One region of the Pseudoalteromonas sp. NEC-BIFX-2020_015 genome, then DNA from elsewhere that is predicted to be linked to it. Evidence: predicted binding sites of a transcription regulator. Region 1 holds the regulator's gene; the other holds the start of a gene.
The links. The regulator FliA, encoded in region 1, starts transcription of late flagellar genes. The targets are predictions, from matches to a motif close to CTAAAGNTNNNNNNNNNNNNGCCGATA.

Region 1 (3,429 bases):
GTATCGGCTTGCGGGCTATCTACTTGTCCATCAAATAACAAATCAAATGCAAATGGATCGTCACCTGAAGCTGAAGCTGACTCATCATTTACTTCAGCTGGCGCTTCTGTAACTTCGATGGCGCTTTCTTCATCAGCTGTGGGCGGTTGCCCCAATCTATGCATTATCGCTAATAATTCAGGATCAGCAGGGGTCGGCTTTTCTCTACTTTGAATTGTAGCGAACATCTCATTTATAGTATCTAATGCTTGTAGGATAACATCCATCAGCTCAGAATTTACTTTTCGAACACCCTGGCGTAACAAATCAAAAACATTCTCTGCACCATGACAAGCATCAACTAACTCAGTCATGCTTAAAAAACCGGCGCCGCCTTTAACCGTATGAAATCCACGGAAAATTGCATTGAGCAACTCGGTATCATCAGGGTTATTTTCAAGTTCTACTAGCTGTTCTGATAAAAGCTCAAGAATTTCTCCAGCTTCAACTAGAAAATCTTGTAAAATATCTTCATCGACTTCAAAGCTCATGCAGTCTTCTCCTCTTAGAAACCCAAGCTTGATAACAAATCATCAACTTCATCTTGTCCTGAGACAACATCATCACGTGATTCTTTATCAATTATTGGCCCTTCAGGACCTGCAAGTGTATCTTCAGCAGGCGGTGTTTCAATGGCTTGTTGTTGTACTTTAGTGTCGCCATCATCATGGGTACCAAATGCAGTAAGCAAATGGATTAAGCTATCTTCAACTTCTCTTACAAGTTCAATAACACGGCGAATTACTTGCCCAGTTAAATCTTGATAATCTTGTGCCATCAATACATTGGTCATTAGACCTTGTAATTCATCAGTCTTAGAATGCGAGTTATTCATAAACTTATCTAAGCTATGGCAGAGCGTTTTAAACTCGCCCAATTCAATTTCACGGTTCATCAAACGATCCCATGTGGGTTTGATATGTGAAATTTCATCTGCTAGTTGCTGAGCTATAGGTAAACTAGCCTCTACCGCATCCATCGTTTTATTAGCAGCACTTTCTGTCATTTCCATAACATAATTGAGCCGCTGTTTAGCATCCGGTAAGGCTTCGGTGGTTAAATCAGCTAGACGTGTATCGAGTTCAAAATTTTTCAGCGCATCATGAAGTTGGCGAGTTAACTTACCAACCTCTGCAAAAAGTTCTGACTGCTCTTTTGACGCCGCATCTAGAATTAGTTGATCAGCTTTGTCTTGTTCACCGTTTTCTAAGTAAACCACAAGCTGACGGGCTTGCTCTAAACTGATCTGAGGCGCAGCAGGTGCTGACATAAGCCTCTCCTCTTTATTTAACCTAAACGCTCAAACACTTTTTCCAATTTGGTTTTTAGTGTTGCTGCAGTAAATGGTTTAACGATGTAGCCGTTAACGCCGGCTTGTGCAGCAGCTACAATTTGTTCTTTTTTAGCTTCTGCGGTTACCATTAACACTGGAATATGCTTAAGCGTATCATCCGCTCTGATTGCTCTTAGCAAATCAATACCTTGCATTCCAGGCATATTCCAGTCTGTCACAACAAAATCAAACTCTTGATTTTGCAGCATCGGCAAAGCTGTTGAGCCATCATCAGCTTCTTGCACATTAGTAAAACCTAAATCCCTTAACAGATTTTTGATAATACGTCTCATCGTCGAAAAGTCATCAACAACAAGAATTTTCATGTTTTTATCCAAAACATCCTCCGGTGAGGTCTGAACCTATATTTACTTACTACTAGTTTATCCAGTCATTGATTTTTGCTTTAAGCTTAATCATCGCCTGACCATGTATCTGACTCACACGCGATTCACTTACATCGAGTATGTGCCCAATTTCTTTTAAATTCATTTCATCATTGTAGTAAAGCGATAGCACTAAACCATCTCGTTCTGGTAAAGACTTTATTGCCTCTAGCAATGATTGATTAAACTTATCATTTTTAACATTATTAAAAGGCTTATCTAGTGCTAAATCATGTCCAACTGGTGTAATTACATCTTCATCAACACCAAGGTCTTCAATGCCTAGTATTTTACTAGAATTCACATCATTAAGAATATGATGGTACTCATCTAGCGTAATATCAAGTTTTTCAGCAACTTCAATATCTTTTGGTTCACGATTAAGTCCACTTTCTAACTCTGATATCGCTTCTGCAACCATACGACTATTGCGATGCACCGATCTTGGAGCCCAATCACCACGCCTCATTTCATCAAGCATAGCACCACGAATACGAATACCTGCAAATGTTTCAAAACTGGCGCCTTTAGTGGCGTCAAAGTTTTTCGAGGCTTCAATTAAACCAATCATTCCTGATTGAATTAAATCATCCAACTGTACACTTGGTGGTAAACGAGCAATTAAATGGCACGCCACTTTTTTGACTAATGAAGCATGGCGCTCAACAATCACATTTAAGTTCTGTGTAGATTGATATCCCATCGCTTTATTCACCGATGCCGTCATAATTAGCCGTTTACTAATTTTTCTATGAAAAATTCTAAATGGCCAGATGGTTGATTAGGTATAGGCCATTTTACTGCTTTTGTCGCGAGTGTTTTAAATGCAATTGCAGCTGGTGAGCTAGGAAACAGCTCTACGATTACTTTTTGACGGCGCGTAGACTTTCGCATATTTTCATCATAAGGCACAGTTGCAACTAGTTCCATCGACACATCTAAAAAACGATCTGTGACTTTAGATAACTTTGCAAATAACTCATGACCTTCACGTATACTGCGTACCATATTAGCGACTATTTTGAACTTGTATACGCCGTGTTCACGACTTAATATTTTAATAAGCGCATAGGCATCAGTAATTGAAGTGGGCTCGTCACATACGACAACCATCACATCTTGTGCGGCGCGCGAAAAACTGAGCACCATATCTGAAATACCGGCTGCAGTATCAACAATTAATATATCAAATTCGGTATTTAGCTCACTAAAGGCACGAATAAGACCGGCATGCTCTGATGGCGATAATTCAACCATACTCTGCGAGCCGGAGGTAGCGGGGACTATTTTTATCCCTGCGGGGCCTTCAACTAAAATTTCATCGAGCTCACATTCACCCGACAATACGTGAGACAAGTTACGCTCAACACGTAATCCTAACATCACATCACAGTTTGCTAGGCCTAAATCGGCATCCAATACTAATACTCTGTTTCCGAGTTGACCCAAAGCAATCGCAGTATTAAGTGAAACGTTTGTTTTACCAACGCCTCCCTTACCACCAGTGACAGCGATAACCTTAACGCCGTTATTATTGTTTTGACTCATTTTACGCAGGCCACTTGCTTGATCTAATACTGTGTTAATCATACATCCCTACTGTGCTTGACGCTACTGCTTGACGTCGCGAATGTTGTGCTTTTGTTCTTTTTAAATACAATTGTTCAGCTT
Region 2 (3,429 bases), on a different contig from region 1:
AGGGTAAGTTGCTTTATTTGCTGCGATATCAGAGCCTTGCGGTTTTCCGAGTGTGTATGTATCGCCTTCAACGTCTAGGATATCGTCTTGTACCTGAAAAGCCAACCCAATTGCATTTCCAAAAATTCTTAGCTGCTGTAGTGTACGCTCATTTGTATTTATAGAACACATGGCACCTAGCGCTATAGCGCAGTTTAATAATGCACCTGTTTTTAAATTATGCATGCGTTCGAGTTCAGATAAGCTAATCACTTTATCCGTAGCAGCAATATCTAACGCTTGCCCACCAACCATACCCTCAATTCCAGATGCTTTAGCCAATACGGCAATCATTTTTAATTGTTGCTGAGCAGGCACTTTAAATTGATGATTGGCAATTAATTCAAATGCTAATGTTTGTAGTGCATCACCTGCCAATATAGCTTGTGCCTCACTATACATTATATGGCATGTTGGCCGACCACGGCGCAAGTCATCATCATCCATTGCAGGTAAATCATCATGTACAAGCGAATAACTATGAATACATTCTATGGCAGCTGCGAGAATATCAAGATCTTGTTTGTTTGCGCCTAGCATTTTCCCCGTGGCGTATACCAAAAATGGGCGTATACGTTTGCCACCATTTAAAACACCATAATGAGTTGCATTTTTAATGGTTTCGTCTGTATCTAGAGGCTGTTTAAAATACTGATTAAGGGTTGTTTCAACATCGTGTTGAGCCTGTTTTATTTGTTCTTTTAATGGCACCGATTAATCCAAATCATTATCAAAAGTTGTAAGCGCTGATTGGTTATTATTACCCATTAGAATAGCTACTTTTTGCTCTGCTTGTTGTAGTTTATTCGATGATGCCCCCGCTAGTGAAATCCCACGTTCGAACTGTTTTAATGACTGCTCAAGAGATAACTCTCCTTGCTCCATTTGTGTGACGATTAATGAAAGTTCTTCGAGTGCTTGCTCAAAACTGAGGTTTTCTGGTTTTTTAGTCGCCATACAGAATTTAACTTAGATGATAGAAATTTGAGGCCAATTTTAGGGGGAATGCTAAACTAGGTCAAAGACTGATGTGTTTTTTTTAATTAATAATTGGTTTTGCTCGTAAATACATTGGAGTATAAGAATAGGTTAATGCGAGATTTACTGTAATACTTAATTAAATTGAACAAAATACAGCTCGATATTCTTAATTTATTTATATGAAATGATTTAAGTATTTCAATAAATTGCCGATAAGCGCTTAATAATAAAAATTTGTTGTCAGTGGCAGCAATGTATCGATTCCTCTGGAGGGATAAGTGGATTTAGCAACCATAATAGGTATTCTCGGAGCTATTGGCTTAATTGTCATGTCCATGTTTATGAGTAGTAGCGGTGAAATGGCGATGTTTTACAATACACCGTCAGTGGTTATCGTATTTGGCGGTTCACTGTTTATTGTTTTATCTAACTTTACAATGTCTCAGTTTCTTGGAATAGGTAAAGTTGTAACCAAAGCATTCATGTTTAAGATTGAATCTCCTGAAGAACTTATTGAAAAAGCAGTTGAACTTGCTGATTCAGCACGTAAAGGAGGGTTCTTAGCACTTGAAGAGGCTGAAATCCCTAACGGATTTATGCGCAAAGGTGTCGATATGCTTGTAGATGGCCACGATGCTGATGTTGTGCGCGCTACATTACAAAAAGATATTTCTTTAACCCTTACTCGCCATGAAACGGGGGCCGGTTTATTTAAATCACTGGCTGATATAGGCCCTGCAATGGGTATGATTGGTACGCTCATTGGGTTAGTGGCAATGTTGTCAAACATGGATGATCCAAAAGCGATAGGACCTGCAATGGCGGTAGCGCTTTTGACCACATTATACGGCGCATTTTTAGCGAACGTTGTAGCAATTCCAATTCAAGTGAAATTAGAGCTGCGTAAAGAAGAAGAAGCAATGAACCAGCGTTTGATTCTAGATGCAGTTTTGGGTATTCAAGATGGCCAAAACCCAAAAGTAATAGAAGGTATTTTGAAAAACTACTTACCAGAGTCAAAACGTAAAGTGGATACTGAGGAGTAAGCATGTCTGATCAAGAGTGCAAATGCCCACCACCTGGTCTGCCCGCATGGATGGGAACCTTTGCTGATTTAATGTCATTGTTGATGTGCTTCTTTGTACTTTTGCTCGCGTTTTCAGAAATGGATGTCCTCAAGTTTAAGCAAATTGCGGGTTCGATGAAGTTTGCTTTTGGTGTTCAAAATAAAATAGAAGTTAAAGATATTCCAAAAGGAACGTCCGTGATTGCCATGGAGTTTACCCCCGGTAAACCTGAGCCAACACCTATAGAGACAATTCAGCAACAAACCGTCGAAATGACACAGCAAATGCTAGAGTTTCAAGCGGGCGATGAAAGCTCTGCAGGTGGTCGTCAAGAGCAGCGCGGCGATAAGCGTGGTGGTGAATCTCAAAGTACTGCACAAGAGCAGTCATCAGAGCAATCAACAGCGGCGGCTGATCAAGAACAAGTAAATGAACTCGTTAAAAAAATTGCTCAACAGTTGGAGCAGCAAATCATAGATGGTGCAATAGAGCTTGAATCACTTGGTCAGCAAATTATTATTCGGATCCGTGAAAATGGTTCATTTCCTTCAGGTAGCGCATTTTTACAACCTAAATTTAAACCAATTATTCGTGATATTGCGACGTTATTAAAAGATGTGCCAGGTGAAATTACAGTCTCTGGGCATACCGATGATTTTCAAGTTTCTAATGAGTTATATACCAATAATTGGGACTTGTCATCTAAGCGTGCTGTTGCCGTTGCCACAGAAATGCAAAAAGCACAAGGGTTTGATAAAACAAGAATGATGGTTGTTGGTCACGCAGAAACCCGCCCATTAGTGCCAAATGAAACGGATACTGATAGACGCCGTAATCGGCGTGTTGAGATTTCTATAATGCAAGGTAAAGCGAAAGAATCAGATCCAATAGAAGTTCGTTAATGATACTTGGCAAAGTACTTTTTTTAGCATAAAGTAAATTTTCCTTAACAAGTGTAACGGAGTGACTTATGAGAAAAATAGACAAGTATAGCTATATGCCAGGTAATGGCGGTGGCAATGACGATGATGATAAGAAACCAGATAAAAAATAGCTATGGCTGATTGGTTTTTGAAGTTTATTTTAATTTTGGAAAATAGCTGGGTGTTTATTTTAAGCCCAGCTATTTTTGTTTTCTATTTACGTAAAGATTTTTTTGCACTTCGTTTTGTTTCGATAACCGCCGCTTTTTTTCTTTACGGTACGCTTATACACGATCCTTTAAAAAATTTAGATGACGGTATATATGTATATCGGTATGTCGTTTGGGCATTCAATGATCTAGCTTGGATGGCATTAATTGCATATCTAGCCATTAAAGATAAAGTGTATTTATGGCAAA

Region 2: pomA (flagellar motor protein PomA) is a predicted target of FliA. The motif match lies at 1,209-1,235, and genes of this name have one in related genera.

Annotation. Positions count from the first base shown of each region.
Region 1 is NZ_JABCJL010000008.1:82,414-85,842, reverse strand. It holds gene HH219_RS08000 (chemotaxis protein CheA) at 1-530, opposite strand, end outside; gene HH219_RS07995 (protein phosphatase CheZ) at 545-1,309, opposite strand; gene cheY (chemotaxis response regulator CheY) at 1,327-1,710, opposite strand; gene HH219_RS07985 (RNA polymerase sigma factor FliA) at 1,751-2,461, opposite strand; gene HH219_RS07980 (MinD/ParA family protein) at 2,488-3,348, opposite strand; gene flhF (flagellar biosynthesis protein FlhF) at 3,341-3,429, opposite strand, start outside.
Region 2 is NZ_JABCJL010000004.1:197,202-200,630, forward strand. It holds gene ispA ((2E,6E)-farnesyl diphosphate synthase) at 1-750, opposite strand, end outside; gene HH219_RS04945 (exodeoxyribonuclease VII small subunit) at 754-996, opposite strand; gene pomA (flagellar motor protein PomA) at 1,299-2,066, shown strand; gene HH219_RS04955 (flagellar motor protein MotB) at 2,069-2,989, shown strand; gene HH219_RS04960 (hypothetical protein) at 3,144-3,429, shown strand, end outside.